Regions from separate parts of the Blautia sp. MSK.20.85 genome, predicted to be linked through region 1. Evidence: riboswitches for the same ligand, from Rfam matches in the RefSeq annotation. Region 1 holds a riboswitch; the other holds the start of a gene.
What was found. Region 1 has a riboswitch for FMN ahead of G5B12_RS18235 (DUF6783 domain-containing protein). Riboswitches for the same ligand answer to the same signal wherever they lie in the genome.

Region 1 (8,304 bases):
TTGAGTTCCTGCGTGAGAAAGGTCTTGCTACAGCACAGAAGAAAGCAAGCCGTATCGCAGCAGAGGGTCTTTGCAAAACTCTGGTAACAGAGGATGGAAAGAAAGCAGTCGTTGTTGAGGTTAATGCTGAGACAGACTTCGTTGCAAAGAACGAGAAATTCCAGGGCTATGTTGCAGATGTTGCAGCACAGGCACTTAACACAACAGCAGCTGATATCGATGCTTTCCTTGCTGAGGCATGGGCACTTGATACAACTAAGACTGTAAAAGAGGCTCTTGCAGCTCAGATCGCAGTAATCGGCGAGAACATGAACATCCGTAGATTTGCTCAGGTTGAGGAGCAGAACGGATTCATCGCTTCCTACACACATATGGGTGGAAAGATCGGCGTTCTTGTAGACGTTGAGACAGACGTTGTTAACGATGCAGTGAAAGAGATGGCTAGAAACGTAGCTATGCAGATCGCAGCTCTGAAACCGCAGTACACAAGCGACAAAGAAGTAAGCGCTGAGTACATCGAGCATGAGAAAGAGATCCTTATGGCTCAGATCCAGAACGATCCGAAGGAGTCCCAGAAACCGGCTAAGGTTATCGAGGGAATGATCACAGGACGTATCAAGAAAGAGCTCAAAGAGATCTGCCTTCTTGACCAGACATACGTAAAAGCAGAGGACGGAAAACAGTCCGTTGCTAAATACGTAGAGCAGGTAGCAAAAGAGAACGGCGCTAAGATCCAGATCAAAGGCTTCGTTCGCTACGAGACAGGCGATGGTCTTGAGAAGAAAGAAGAGAACTTCGCTGAGGAAGTTGCAAAACAGATGGGTAAATAATCCATTAACTTAAGTTTTCATTATATTATTTTAATAAGTCTGAATTTAAGTATTTAAAGGCCCTGAAAGCCGATGGTGTAGATTGATAACAGTCAAAGTCATCGGTTTTCTTTATCCAAATATCTTGGACACTCTGTCAAATATATTCTCTGGTTCTTCCAGCCACATCAAAATAAGTATGCTCATGCATTGACAGAGATAATCGATACTTTCAAAACGCCTAAATGTCACGGCCTGCGCCTGTTTCCGCTTATAATTCCTCACTATTTGTGCCGCCAGCCAAAGGCGGCGGAATGGAGATTTTTATGAAATATACCCAGGATAATGGAAAAATTAAATTATGTGAAACTGATAATATGGATCATCTCGTGCGGTTAACACAAGCGTTGAATGAAAATAATATTCTTTACGAAACGAGATTGAAAAAAAGAACATTTATCAATAATCTTTTTTTCTTGATTTTTTATCATACTTTTGCATCGGGAATTGATCATAAGAATGAAACAACATGTATTTATGTACTAGAAAAAGATTTTGCTGCTGCCCAAAAAGCAATAGTAAACTGCAGATAAAAAAATTCATCTTCCAAGGCACAGGCTCTGTGTGCTGGCCATCGGTCATTGCCTGCGTGCCTGTTTGTCAACCAAAGCCTGAGAATAGTAATACGACGATTGCCTGCCAGTAATTAATATTCCGCATGGAATGAGTAAAATAAAAATTCCGCTTTACAAATAACAGATAAAGTATTAAAATAAACAAAAAGATATCTTCAGGGCAGGGTGTGATTCCCTACCGGCGGTAGAGCCCGCGAGCCGAAAGGCATGATCCGGTGAGATTCCGGAGCCGACAGTACAGTCTGGATGGAAGAAGATGATAGTACAGTTGATTTTTGTATGAATGAATGTAGTATCAGAGCTCTGAGATGGTGATCCATTTCAGAGCTTTTTATGTAGGAAATCAGACATTCATTTATCGATCAGATGTAACAGATCAATTCCACCCTGCAGATATTTCTGCAGGATTTTTTTGTATCTGGTACATCGTTTTCGAAATAAATATACCACTCACTTGTCTGTGAATCCGATTGCACAGGGCTAAAAGCCTCGGCGTACCAGAGCGTGTTTGAAAAATCATTCCTGCAATCTGCACGCCCCACTTTGCGGTATATTTTGCCCGAATTCAGTTGCCGTAGCCCGCTACGGCGCCCTCATCCGGACAAAATCTCCCACAAATTGTGACGCACATCTTGCAGAAAGCCTTTTTCAAACACGCTCTAGGCAAAGAACAGGAATAAGAAAGAAGGAATAAAAATGACGGATCAGGAATATATGCTTCGAGCGATCCAGCTGGCTAAAAAAGGAGAAGGTTGGACGAATCCCAATCCGATGGTAGGGGCAGTGATCGTAAAAGATGGAAGGATCATCGGGGAAGGCTATCATAAAAAGTATGGAGAACTTCATGCAGAACGTAATGCTATTGCTTCTCTTACAGAATCAGCAGAAGGTGCGGTGATTTATGTTACGCTTGAGCCTTGCTGTCATCATGGAAAAACACCTCCATGTACGGAAGCGATCATTGAACAGAAGATAAGAAAAGTGGTGATCGGTTCCCGGGATCCGAATCCGAAAGTGGCGGGAAAAGGTGTACAGATGTTAAGGGAAGCCGGTGTAACAGTAGTTGAAGATTTTATGAGAGAAGAATGTGATCAGCTGAATCCGGTGTTTTTTCATTATATTACTATGAAGACTCCTTATGTAGTGATGAAGTATGCCATGACACTGGATGGGAAGATCGCAACGAAGACAGGAGCATCAAAATGGATCACCGGAGAAGCGGCACGAAAAGAAGTACAGCATATGCGGCATCAGTACATGGGAATTATGGCAGGCATTGGAACTGTGCTTGCAGATGATCCGATGTTAAACGTCCGGGTAGAAGGATGGAAAAGTCCTGTCAGGATTGTGTGCGACAGTAAGCTCAGGATCCCGCCGGACAGTCAGATCGTAAAAAGTGCGGAAAAGTACCGGACGATCGTGGCTTATGCAGATCAGAAAAATACAGAAGAAAAAATAAAAATATTACATACCATGGGAGTTGAGACCATTTACTGTCCAGATGAAAAGAATCAGATAGACCTTAAGAAGCTAATGACAGATCTTGGAAGCAAAGGCATTGACAGTATTCTCCTGGAAGGAGGCGGTACGTTAAATGACAGTGCCCTGCGAGCCGGAATTGTAAAGGAAGTACAGGCTTTTGTGGCACCAAAGCTGTTTGGCGGTGTGGCCGGGAAGACACCGGTAGAAGGTATCGGAGTTGAATTCCCGTCTGAAGCAGTGGAACTGAAATATACAGATATCTGCCAGATTGGTGAGGACATCCGGATAAGATGTCAGGTGTGTGAGAAAAAACAGGAGGAATCATGTTTACAGGAATCGTAGAAGAGAAAGGAAAAGTCCGTTATATACAGCTGACAGGAGAATCAGGGATCCTGGCAGTGAAAGCCCGGAAGGTCCTGGAAGGAACAAGGATCGGTGACAGTATTGCGGTGAATGGTGTGTGTCTGACAGTTACGTCGATCCAGCCGGACGGATTTACCGCCGATGTGATGGCAGAGACTATCAGAAGAAGCAGTCTTGGAAGCTGCAAGGCCGGAAGCCAGGTAAACCTGGAACGTGCAATGGCTGCAGACGGCAGGTTCGGAGGACACATAGTAAGCGGCCATATTGATGGGACTGGCGTGATACGTTCCATGCTCCGAGAAGAAAATGCCATCTGGGTATCAATTGAGACATCGCCACAGATCTTGCATCTGATCGTGGAAAAAGGATCCGTTTGCATTGATGGGATCAGCCTGACAGTTGCAAGGGTTGATGAAGCTGGTTTTCAGGTGTCGGTCATTCCACATACAGGAGAAGAAACCACCCTTTTGGAAAAGGTGCCGGGGGATCTGGTTAATCTGGAAAATGATGTGATCGGAAAATATGTAGAAAAACTGCTTGGCATCAGAAAAAATGAAGAAGAGAAAAAAGAATCCGGAATTACGATGAAGTTTCTTGAAGAATTCGGGTTTTAGAACAGGAGGATATACACTATGTCACAAAATTATCAGTACAACACAATTGAAGAGGCACTTAGGGATCTTAAGGAAGGAAAAATAGTTCTGGTCACAGATGATCCGGACAGAGAAAATGAGGGAGATCTGATATGTGCGGCAGAGTTTGCGACCCGGGAAAATATTAATTTCATGGCGACTTATGCAAAGGGTCTTATCTGTACACCGATGAGTGCAGAAATTGCGGCGAGATTGAATTTTCCGCCGATGGTTGCTGAGAACACGGACAATCACAGTACAGCATTTACCGTGGCAGTGGATCACGCAGATACAACCACCGGTATCTCTGCGGCAGAACGCTCCTATACCATTATGAAGTGTGTGGATGATCAGTCAAAACCGGAGGATTTCAGAAGACCGGGACATGTATTTCCGCTTATTTCCAGAAAAGGCGGGGTTCTGGTACGAAATGGCCATACGGAGGCAACAACAGATCTTATGAGACTTGCCGGACTGAAAGAATGCGGCGTGTGCTGTGAAGTTATGAAAGAAGATGGCACTATGATGCGTACATCACAGCTATGGGAAATGGCAAAAGAGCATAACCTTACATTTATTACGATCCGTGATCTGCAGGATTATATAAGAATACATGAAAAGCATGTAAAGGAGGAAGCAGCTGCAAACCTCCCAACGCAGTACGGTGATTTTAAAATGTATGGCTATATCAATGACATTACAGGAGAGCATCATCTGGCACTGGTAAAAGGTGATCTAGGAGATGGTGAGGATGTGCTTTGCCGTGTACATTCGGAGTGCCTGACAGGAGATGCATTCGGATCGCTCAGATGTGACTGCGGCTTGCAGCTGCAGACAGCGATGCGCCAGGTAGAGGCGGAAGGCAGAGGGATCATTCTGTATATGAGACAGGAAGGCAGAGGAATCGGACTGATCAACAAGATCAAAGCTTATGCGCTTCAGGAACAGGGATACGATACCGTGGAGGCTAATGTGAAGTTAGGGTTTGCACCGGATCTCAGAGAGTACTGGGTCGGGGCACAGATACTGTCAGACCTTGGTGTGAAATCATTAAGATTACTGACCAATAACCCGGATAAAGTCTATGGGCTTGGTGAATTCGGGCTGAAGATCAATGAGAGAGTACCTCTGGAGATTCCGGTACAAAAATATGACCGGAAATATATGAAAACGAAGCAGGAAAAGATGGGTCATATTTTTAAGGAAATAAATTTATAAAAAACAGCAAATAGCAGGAGGAAGAAAAAATGAGACAGATCAATTTAGTAGAAGGAAAAGTAGTAGCACCGGAGGGAATGAAAGTTGGTATCGTTGCAGCGAGATTCAATGAGATCATTGTGAATAAATTATTGGGAGGGGCAGTCGACGGACTGGTAAGACATGGAGTAGGAGAAGAGAATATTACTGCAGCATGGGTGCCGGGAGCATTTGAGATCCCGCTTACAGCACAAAAAATGGCACAGTCAGGAAAATATGATGCAGTTATTTGCGTGGGAGCTGTCATCCGTGGAGATACTTCACATTATGATCTGGTGTGCAATGAATCTGCCAAGGGGATCGCACAGGTTGAACTTGCAACAGGGATCCCGGTCTTATTCGGAGTGATCACGACTGAGAATATCGAGCAGGCTATTGCGCGTGCAGGAAGCAAAGCGGGAAATAAAGGCTATGACTGTGCGTTATCTGCGATCGAGATGGTCAATCTGATGAAGCAGCTCTAAAAGACAGGAAAATAAATGATGACAAAAACAATCATATTCGATTATGATGGAACGATCCATCATACCATTGGAATCTATGAACCGGCATTTCGTGAAACCTATCAGTGGCTGACAGAACAGAAGGCTGCAGAAGAACGGGAGATAGGCTCGGCGGAAATTGCCGGCTGGCTGGGATTTAACAGTAAGGAGATGTGGAATACATTTTTGCCGGAGCTGGATCAGAGCTATAAAGAGCAGGCGAGCAGGATGGTAGGAGAACTGATGGTCAGACAGATCAGGAAGCATAAGGCAGTGTGGTACCCGGGAGCAGAGGAGATGCTTACAGCCTTGAAGAACCGGGGATATCATCTTGTGATCTTAAGTAACTGTAAAGCTTCTTATCGTGAGGCGCACTGGAAGGAATTTGGGATGGAACGATGGTTCGATCATTTTTATGACTGCGAATCGTATGGATTCCGTCCAAAGACAGAAATTGTGCAGGAAATCATCCGGGAATATACAGGCCCTTATCTGGTGGTCGGAGACAGGAGGCAGGATCTGGAATGTGCCAGAGCCTGCAAAAGCCCATTTATAGGATGTCTGTATGGATATGGTGAGAGCGGGGAGCTGAACGGAGCAGATCGTCTTGCAGAACATATAGAGGATATACCACAGTTGGTGATATGAGGATGAGTTCAGCTTTATCCGAAAGTAGAAGCTGTACACTGACAGAAGGCATAGGACTGACGGGAACGGCATAAATATTATAAAAATCCGAAGGATCCTGAAATATGATTTCCCTCAGTCTATGTATGATCGTAAAAAATGAAGAAGCAGTTCTTGAGAGGATCTTGAAGCCGGTTTCTCAGATGATGGATGCGATCCTGATTGCAGATACCGGTTCTTCAGACAGAACAAAAGAGATCGCGGAGCAGTATACGTCGCAGGTGTTTGATTTTCCCTGGTGTGATGATTTTTCTGCTCCGCGTAATTTTCTTCTGGAAAAAGTCCGCACCGATTACTGGATGTGGCTGGATGCGGATGATGTCCTGGATGAAGAAAATCTGGAAAAACTGAAGAGTCTTAAAGAAACTCTGGATCCCGGAACAGATGTTGTAATGATGGAATATGCGGCAGGGTTTGACCAGAGCGGGAGAACAACATTTTCTTATTTTCGGGAGCGGATAATGAAAACATCCAGAAATTTCAGATGGAATGGGGCAGTTCATGAAACTGTGATTCCGGAGGGAAATATCATTTATTCAGATGTGGTGATCTGGCACCGGAAATGTGGAAAAGGTGATCCGGACCGTAATCTCCGCATTTATGAAAAAATGCTGGCAGGAGGAGAAAAGCTGGAACCCAGACATCAGCTTTATTATGGGAGAGAACTGTATTATCATCAGCGATATCCGGAGGCAGAGGCTGTGTTGGTGGAGTTCCTGAAAAATCCGTCCGGATGGCTGGAAAATAAGATCGATGCCTGTTTTGTACTTGGACAGTGCTACCGGAAAATGGGAGAGAAAAAGTCCGCACTGGAAGCTTTTTTGTACAGTCTGACTATGGATGTGCCGAGGGCGGAAATCTGCTGTGAGGTCGGTAAGATCTTTCTGGAAAGAGAGCTGCCCAGACAGGCTGCCTACTGGTACGGGCAGGCGCTTACTGTGCCTTCAGATAAGAAAAAGGGTGGATTTTTTATGGCTGAGTATCATGGGTTTGTGCCATATATGCAGCTTTGCGTTTGTTATGATAAAATGGGATGCCCGGAGCAGGCATTCTTTTTTCATAAGAAAGCAATGGAGCTGAAGCCGGAAGATTCGGGAGTATTGTATGACCAGAAATATTTCCGGGAAAAATATGGTCTGGCATAAAAAGAAAGACATATTTATTATATTTTCCTGGCAGGGTACAGGCTTGCGGGGATCCTATGCACAGGTAAAAGCTGTTGTCATATACTGTAGGGAAAGTTATTTTCCTATGAGGTGATCGAAGAATGCTGTTCAGGCATCGAAAACGTAAGGAAATGGAAATGCAGCAGGACAGTCATGAGGATTTGTCCTGTATGTCCTGTTATGGAAATCATAGTTCCTGTGGATGTGACAGATGTGGAACAAGAGGCTGCCCAGGCCCTGTGGGACCTACAGGACCAACCGGCCCCAGAGGCTGTCCGGGAGTCCCTGGCCCTATGGGCCCGCAGGGGCCGCAGGGGGAACCGGGAATACAGGGATATACGGGAGCCACGGGTCCGGCAGGAGCAACAGGTCCAGCCGGAGTCATCGGTCCGACGGGAGCAACGGGAGCCACGGGTCCAGCGGGAGCAATGGGTCCGACGGGAGCCACCGGTCCGGCAGGAGTAATGGGTCCGGCAGGAGCAACAGGGGCAACAGGAGCAACAGGAGCCACGGGTCCGGCGGGAGTCATCGGTCCGGCTGGAACAACGGGAGCCACCGGTCCGGTGGGAGCAACAGGTCCGGCTGGTGCAATCGGAGCCACTGGCCCAGCGGGAGCAATCGGCCCAACAGGAGCCACTGGTCCAGCAGGAGCAGCCGGAGCCACCGGTCCTGCCGGAACAGTAACCCCGGCAGCTGCTGTTGGAAATGCAACAACGGTAGATGATATTGTGGAGGATTTTAATGCACTTCTTGCAAACCTTCGTGATGCAGGACTCCTGGAAAGATAGTGA
Region 2 (8,304 bases), on a different contig from region 1:
ATAAAGAAGAATTTTATTCCCATCCGATATTTAAAGTAAATGCTGTAGATACAACTGCGGCAGGAGACACTTTCTGCGGATATTTCCTGGCAGCACTCTGTGCGGAAAAATCAGTGGAAACAGCGTTGAGAGAAGCATCGGCAGCTTCCGCGATGGCAGTTTCGGCCAAAGGTGCGGCACCTTCCATTCCGGTACACAGTGCGGTGGAAGAATGGCTTTGTGGCAGATCATAGCAGCAGTTTTTATTGACAAACCAGTGCCACAATGCCATAATACCCCACAGAGATAGTATTTGGACTCAAAACTATACTCTGGCTGAAATCACTGGAATCTTATATAAATAACCAGCCGGAACCCGGGAAACGGGAACGGACGGATATATGAAAATTATAAAAGATACGAGCCTGTATCGATGATAACGAAGGTGTTACAACAGTTATGGAATTTTGAGAAACTGTTGAAGATCATGCTTTTCGTGTACAAAAAACAGGACTCAATATACAGGGAATCAATCAGAAGCGTTTCAAGGTCGAAGTGTACCCTGGAGCGCCTTTTTTGTGTCACAGAAAATCATTCCCTGCAGGAAAGGACTTATATAAGATGACAATAGAGATGTTAAAAGGAAAGATCCACAGAGCAACCGTTGTCCAGGCGGAACTGGATTATGTGGGAAGTATCACTGTGGATGAAGAATTGCTGGAAGCTGCCGGAATACTGGAATATGAAAAAGTTCAGATCGTAGATGTGAACAACGGCAGCCGTTTCGAGACATACACCATCTGCGGAGAACGCGGAAGCGGTATGATCTGCCTGAACGGAGCAGCAGCAAGATGCGTAAGCACCGGTGACAAGATCATCATCATGGCTTATGCAGGGTACGATCCGGAGGAAGCACGTACCCACAAGCCTGCAGTTGTATTTGTAGATGAAGAGAATAAGATCAGCAGAGTGACCAATTATGAAAAACACGGACTGCTGAAAGATATGGCCTGACAGAATTTTGTAACAGAAGAAATCAAGACACATACAGAAGTAAGACGAAGGTGAATTCAGAAAAGAGGCTATCTCGAAATCTATAAGGAAAACCGGTTCAGAACCGAGAAAGAGGAGAGAACAATGCAGGTAACAAAAACAGTAGAAGAAACAAGAAAACAGATTAAAGTGTGGAAAAAAGAAGGAAAAACAGTAGGTCTTGTGCCAACCATGGGATTTCTCCATGAAGGACATGCAAGCCTGATCAGAAAGTGCAGAGAGCAGAACGATATCGTAGTAGTATCGGATTTTGTCAATCCAACACAGTTTGGACCGACGGAAGATCTGGAAGCCTATCCGAGAGACTTTGAGCGTGACAGCAAACTCTGCGAAAGCCTGGGAGCAGACCTGATCTTCTGCCCGGAACCTTCCGAGATGTATCACGATCCCCACGCATTTGTAAGCATAGACACCCTGTCTGAAACACTCTGTGGAAAAACACGCCCGATCCATTTCAAAGGTGTATGCACGGTTGTGACCAAACTGTTCCACATTGTGGCACCGGACAGAGCATATTTCGGACAAAAAGACGCGCAGCAGCTGGCGATCATCCGCAAGATGGTGCGTGACTTAAACTTCGACATTGAGATCGTAGGTTGCCCGATCATCCGTGAGGAGGACGGACTTGCAAAATCCTCCAGAAATACATATTTAAGCCAGGAGGAAAGAAAAGCAGCACTCTGCCTGTCAAAAGCAGTAAAACTGGGACAGGAAACCATTCACACAGGAATCGCCGCAGAAGAACTTCTGGGAAAAATGAGAGCAGTAATCGAAGCAGAGCCTCTTGCAAAAATTGATTACGTTTCCATGGTAGACGCACTTACCATGCAGCCGGTTGAAAAAGCAGACCGGGATGTTCTCGTAGCAATGGCTGTTTACATCGGAAAAACAAGACTGATCGATAACTTCAGCTACGAGGTATAATATATGGAAAAAATCTTAAAAAAAATCGGAACCATCAGCAGCTTTGCATCCAGATATATAGGGATCATTATCATCGTTTTCTCCTGCCTGGCATTTTTCTGGCGGGATGGATTTGCCTGGATGACGAATTATACGTCGGTATTTCTGGGCGTGATCATGTTTGGAATGGGACTTACAATACGGATGGAAGACTTCCGGGCTATTTTTTCCAGACCCAAGGAAGTGGTGATCGGTGCGGTGGCTCAGTATACCATTATGCCGGTGATCGCCTGGCTGCTGTGCAAAGTGATGAACCTTCCGGCAGATCTGGCCCTGGGAGTGATCCTGGTAGGTTGCTGCCCGGGCGGAACGGCCAGCAACGTAATTACTTATATCGCAGGAGGAGATGTGGCACTTTCTGTGGGAATGACCATTGTTTCCACACTGGCAGCGCCACTGATGACGCCGTTTCTTGTGTATGTTCTGGCTGGCGCCTGGGTAGAAGTCTCTTTCTGGGCGATGGTACTTTCTGTGGTAAAAGTAATTCTGGTCCCGGTCCTTCTGGGAGTCTTTCTCCGAAGTCTTGCGGGAGAACATGTGGATAAGGTATCGGATGTTATGCCGCTGGTATCGGTTGTGGCTATTGTCATGATCATCGGAGGAATTGTGGCTGTAAATGCAGAGAAGATCGTAAGCTGTGGAGTTCTGGTGCTTGGAGTAGTGGCGATCCACAATTTCTGTGGTATGATGCTGGGATTTCTGGCTGCAAAAATCTTCCATGTGGAGTATTCCAGAACAACAGCTATAGCTATAGAGGTAGGCATGCAGAACAGTGGCCTTGCTGTCTCACTGGCAGCAGCTAATTTTGCAGCCAATCCGCTTGCAACACTTCCGGGCGCGATCTTCAGTGTATGGCACAATATTGCGGGCTCCATTTTTGCGGGGATCCGCCGTGCAGGTGCAGAAAACCTTGCAGAGCTTAAGGGGAGCAGCGAAACGGCAGAGGAATGCGTACAGATGAAATAAGAAAAGAAAAAAGTATCAGGGGAGTCGGAAAATATAGCCGCAAATCGTGAAACAGAATTGACAGGGTAAAGCGGAAAAGCCTATAATATAAAATATCATACAGGTATAAAGTATCATACAGGCGTGAAACATCATAAAACGGGAAGGAGAAATGAAAATGAAAAAATTTATGAAACGTTGGATGCCGCTGCTTTTAACTTTGATGGTCTGCGTGGGAACATTCTGGAGCAGTGTAGTGCCGGTATATGCATCTATGGAAGATGAATCTATGGATTATACACTTGGTGAAACATATCATAATGATGGCTGCTATCGTTTTAGTCTTTCAAAAAAGTCACATGTCACATTTAGCATGACGATGTATGGTAGTGTTAGTTATGATTATATAGAATTATACAATGCTTCTGGAAGACATGTTTTTTATGGCAACAATATGACGTGGAGCTATAATAATGTGAAAGACACGTCAAGAGGACAAGTTTCAAGAACATTGAATGCGGGAACGTACTATCTAAAAATGAGAACATATCGTGATCATGATTTTAGAATCACAGCAGAACCTTTGATTACATTAGCACGTGGCAGCATCACATCTCTGAAAAGCAATAAATCCGGTCAGCTGACCGTATCCTGCAAGAGTGTTCCATATGCCATCGGATACCGTATCCAGTATTCCACAGATTATCGTTTTCGTAAAGGTGTAAAGACCATCTATTCACCGGTAAGAATTAAAACTCTGACGAAACTCTCAAAAGGAAAAAGATATTACGTAAGAGTGACTCCATATACGGTATATACGGATGGAGAACACGCCTGGGGAGCAACTTCTTATGTAAAGAGCGCAGTAGTAAAGAAATAAAAACAAAATAGAAAAATAAACTCAGCTCATTGTGGATAAATGTTTTCCGCAATGGGCTGAATGTGTATAAAGAGAGGAGTGCAGAGCGTTTATCCTGACGCTTATGTAAAATATTCCGGGGATTTTCAGGGATAATATGACAGGTTTTGTCGAAAGAAAAAGTCATAAAATGTGGAATTGTAGTTTACAAATCAGGGCATGTATACTATAATAACCACATGGGCGGAGACGTCCCATACATATGAAAACAGGGGGGCCCGCTGAAGCGAGCTGAGAGTAGACTGTGAATGTCTTGACCCATAACCTGATTTGGATAATGCCAACGTAGGGACATATGCACGAAGGAGTCTTAAAGGCACAGAAGATCAGAGAGTACAGAAGATATCAGAAGTACAGAAGATTTTCATTAAGTACGAAAGATTAAGGGCCGGTTGTTGTGATGCGTATGCGTTGCAGCAACCGGTTTTTTGCTGCATAAAACATAAAGAGTTTACGGAAAGATCCCGCGAATATCTGCCAGGAACCGAGCTTGTATAGCAGTCAGGAATCCGGCGGCAGTGACAGATTTTCCAGATCCAGATACGAAACGAAAGGAGATTTTTTTTATATGAGAAATTACAGTACACAGATGGAAGCTGCCCGTAAAGGCATCATCACACCTGAGCTTGAGATTGTTGCAAAGAAAGAGAGAATGACAACAGAGGAGCTTCTGCCGCTGGTAGCCTCCGGCAAAGTTGTTATCTGTGCAAATAAAAATCATAAATGTATTGATCCGGAAGGCGTAGGTTCCATGCTCCGCACCAAGATCAATGTAAACCTTGGTGTATCCAGAGACTGCAAGGATTACGATGTAGAGATGCAGAAAGTTATGGAAGCTGTCAACATGGGAGCACATGCGATCATGGATCTTTCTTCCCACGGAAATACCATTCCATTTCGCCGCAAACTGACAAGCGAGTGTCCGGCAATGATCGGAACCGTTCCGGTTTATGACTCTGTTATCCACTATCAGAGAGATCTTGACACACTGACAGCCAAGGATTTTATCGATGTGGTAAGACTTCACGCACAGGATGGTGTTGATTTTGTAACTCTTCACTGCGGAATCACAAGAAAGACGATCGACCAGATCCGTAACCATAAGAGAAAAATGAATATCGTTTCCAGAGGAGGTTCCCTTGTATTTGCATGGATGTGCATGACCGGTGAGGAGAATCCGTTCTACGAATACTATGACGAGATCCTGGATATCTGCCGTGAGTACGATGTGACGATTTCTCTTGGAGATGCCTGCCGTCCGGGATGTCTTGCGGATGCTACAGATGTATGCCAGATCGAGGAACTTGTACGTCTTGGTGAGCTGACCAAACGTGCCTGGGAAAAAGATGTCCAGGTTATGGTTGAGGGACCGGGACATGTGCCGCTCGATCAGGTTGAGGCTAATATGAAAGTGCAGCAGTCTATCTGTCAGGGTGCACCGTTCTATGTATTAGGACCGATCGTAACAGATGTTGCACCGGGATATGATCACATCACATCTGCAATTGGCGGCGCGGTAGCTGCCATGTCCGGAGCCGCATTCCTCTGCTATGTGACACCGGCAGAGCATCTTGCACTTCCGAACCTTGAGGATGTAAAACAGGGAATCATGGCCTCCAAGATCGCTGCTCATGCGGCAGATATTGCCAAGGGTGTCCGTGGGGCCCGTGAGATCGATGACAAGATGGCAGATGCCAGAAGAAAGCTCGACTGGGAGGCACAGTGGGAGTGTGCCATGGATCCGGAAACAGCGAAACGTATCTGGAACGAACGTAAGCCGGAACATGAAGATACCTGCTCCATGTGTGGTAAATTCTGTGCAGTACGAAGCATGAACAAAGCACTTGCCGGAGAGCATATCGATATCCTGTAAGGAAAAGCGAAAAATTAAGGCTTGTAATTGAAAAAAGAGTGAGTTATAATGAACTCATAAAAGAAAATTTCTTCGGGGCAGGGTGCAATTCCCTACCGGCGGTATAGTCCGCGACCCGCTTCGGCGGCTGATCTGGTGAAATTCCGGAACCGACAGTAAAGTCTGGATGAGAGAAGAACGCGCAGTATTTCATGAACGTGCTCAGTGCCCCGGGAAGAAGTTCCCGGGGCTTTTTATGTGAGGAAATATTTTTTCGCATAAAGATTTCTTGTAGAAATTTTCTTTGAATATTTCTAAAGAAGGAGAGAGAATTATGAGTGAACAGGTATTGCAGAGAGGAAATGCCGTGGAAAGGAGCAGAACAAGGACGATCGCACAGGTAGCCATGCTGGGGGCTGTGGCAGGAGTACTGATGAATCTGGAGTTTCCGATTCCGTTTCTTGCACCGTCTTTTTATCAGCTTGATTTTTCCGAGGTACCGGTTATGGTAGGAACTTTTGCCATGGGACCTGTGGCAGGTATTCTGATCGAGCTTGTGAAGATTCTCGTACATCTTGTGACCAAGGGAACCATGACTGCCGGTGTTGGTGATGTTGCCAACTTCCTGTTCGGATGTGCCTATGTGGTACCGGCCGGACTAATCTACCGTTTCCATCACAAGAAGAGCAGAGCACATGCTGTTGCAGGCATGGCAGTGGGTACAGTTCTGACAGCAATTCTTGCATGTTTTGTTAATGCTTTTGTACTGCTTCCGGCTTACGGTAAGGCTTTTGGAATGCCGATCGAGACATTTATCCAGATGGGAAGTGCGGTACACAGCTCCGTAAACGGACTGCTTACTTTTGCGCTGCTGATCATTGCGCCGTTTAATATCTTTAAATATGCACTGACATCTCTGATCGTATTTGTAATTTATAAGAAGATCCGTGTTGTACTGAAGGGTGACTGATCGTAATCAGCTGCCGGAGGATGAAGAAAAGATCAGAAATTGGTGGTTTCAGATAAATATCTGAGAATGTGAGAAATGCCATGTAATATATTGCCGATGGGCAGTAAATTACATGGCATTTTTTATGTTATAGGAAATTACTCCGTAATGTTCCTATAACATAAAAAAGCCCTCCGGGCAGGATCGCACTGCGACGGAGAGGAATAATGTCGCTGAAGCGACCCGTCGCAGGCGGAGAATCCTGCAAGCAGGATTCTTTCTTGTGTCAGGCGTTTTGTTCTGCAGCTTTCATGACTCCAAGCTCACGTCTGGCAAAAACAACGGCCAGCACAAATGCAGAGGTATCTGCAATTGGTCCTGCGTACATGACGCCATCGATTCCGAAGAAGACCGGGAAGATGACGATCAGAGGCAGCAGGAAGAGCACCTGCCTTGTGAGGGACATAATCACACCAAGCCTAGCTTTTCCAATGGAGGTAAAAAAGCAGGCGGACATAGGCTGGATCCCGTTAGCAAAGGTCATCAGCATGAAGATGCGGAGATATTTTTCTGCAAAATGAAAGTACAGGTCGCTGCCGTTTCCGAAGATGCCTACGATCTGATGCGGGAAGAACTGGAAGCAGATAAAAAATATGGTTGCAATCACAGTACATAAGGTTACGGAATAGCGGTATGTCTGGCGTACACGGCTGTATTTTTCGGCACCGTAGTTAAATCCCAAGATGGGCTGGGAGCCCTGGGAGATTCCGATGCAGATGGCCATAAATACCTGATTGACTTTGGAAATGATCCCTGCACAGGCGATTGGAATATCACTCCCGTAGGCGGAGAGTGCTCCGTAATGGCGAAGTGTATTGTTCATGACGATCTGCACTGCAGCAATGGCAACCTGATTGATACAGGATGCCATTCCCAGAGAAAAAATGGCAGACAGATTGCGTGCCTTAGGAATCAGCATGGAGTGGTCCAGGTACATTTTCCGGAGTCTGGAAAAATAAAAGATGATCAGAAGTCCGGATACGATCTGGCCGATCACGGTTGCCCAGGCTGCACCTTTGATGCCCCAGCCGAATCCAAAGATGAAAAGCGGGTCCAGGATGGTGTTGATGGCGGCACCGGCCAGGATGCAGGCCATGGAATAGGTAGGACTCCTGTCTGCTCGGATCAGGTGGTTGCCGCCTGTGCTTAAAACATAAAAGGGAAGTCCAATGGCGGTGATCCCTATGTAATCAATGGCATAGGGCATGACGTCCGGTGTTCCGCCGAAAAAATGAAGAAGTGGCTTCAGGAACAGAAGGACAATGACAGAGAGTATCGTACCGGAGATTATCAGCGTGGAGAGTCCGGTTCCTGCAATGGAGCTGGCTTTTTTTTCGTTTCCTGCGCCCATTTCCAGGTTGTAATTGGAGGCGCTGCCGATTCCCAGGAGCAATGCAGCAGCAGTAGAGATAATGGTTACGGGAAATGCGATGTTTGTGGCGGCGTTTCCAAGCATTCCTACGCCCTGTCCGATAAAGATCTGGTCAACGATGTTGTACAGAGCGCTGACTAGCATGCTGATGATGGCGGGAATGGCGAATTTGGTGATCAGGCTGCCTACAGGGGCAGTTCCCAGAGGGTTTT

Region 2: another riboswitch for FMN. It lies ahead of G5B12_RS06150 (ECF transporter S component); the one in region 1 lies ahead of G5B12_RS18235 (DUF6783 domain-containing protein).

Annotation. Positions count from the first base shown of each region.
Region 1 is NZ_JAAIUN010000005.1:96,000-104,303, reverse strand. Features, by position in the region: gene tsf (translation elongation factor Ts) at 1-830, shown strand, start outside; gene G5B12_RS04420 (hypothetical protein) at 1,136-1,402, shown strand; FMN riboswitch at 1,592-1,706, shown strand; partial or broken gene G5B12_RS18240 (DUF6783 domain-containing protein) at 1,821-2,063, opposite strand; partial or broken gene G5B12_RS18235 (DUF6783 domain-containing protein) at 2,013-2,138, shown strand; gene ribD (bifunctional diaminohydroxyphosphoribosylaminopyrimidine deaminase/5-amino-6-(5-phosphoribosylamino)uracil reductase RibD) at 2,141-3,268, shown strand; gene ribE (riboflavin synthase) at 3,250-3,903, shown strand; gene G5B12_RS04405 (bifunctional 3,4-dihydroxy-2-butanone-4-phosphate synthase/GTP cyclohydrolase II) at 3,922-5,139, shown strand; gene ribH (6,7-dimethyl-8-ribityllumazine synthase) at 5,169-5,642, shown strand; gene G5B12_RS04395 (HAD family hydrolase) at 5,658-6,308, shown strand; gene G5B12_RS04390 (tetratricopeptide repeat-containing glycosyltransferase family 2 protein) at 6,413-7,492, shown strand; gene G5B12_RS04385 (collagen-like protein) at 7,615-8,301, shown strand.
Region 2 is NZ_JAAIUN010000007.1:135,630-143,933, forward strand. Features, by position in the region: gene G5B12_RS06120 (ribokinase) at 1-233, shown strand, start outside; gene panD (aspartate 1-decarboxylase) at 601-993, shown strand; gene panC (pantoate--beta-alanine ligase) at 1,117-1,956, shown strand; gene G5B12_RS06135 (bile acid:sodium symporter family protein) at 1,960-2,961, shown strand; gene G5B12_RS06140 (hypothetical protein) at 3,119-3,820, shown strand; gene thiC (phosphomethylpyrimidine synthase ThiC) at 4,428-5,732, shown strand; FMN riboswitch at 5,797-5,914, shown strand; gene G5B12_RS06150 (ECF transporter S component) at 6,046-6,681, shown strand; gene G5B12_RS06155 (MATE family efflux transporter) at 6,947-8,304, opposite strand, start outside.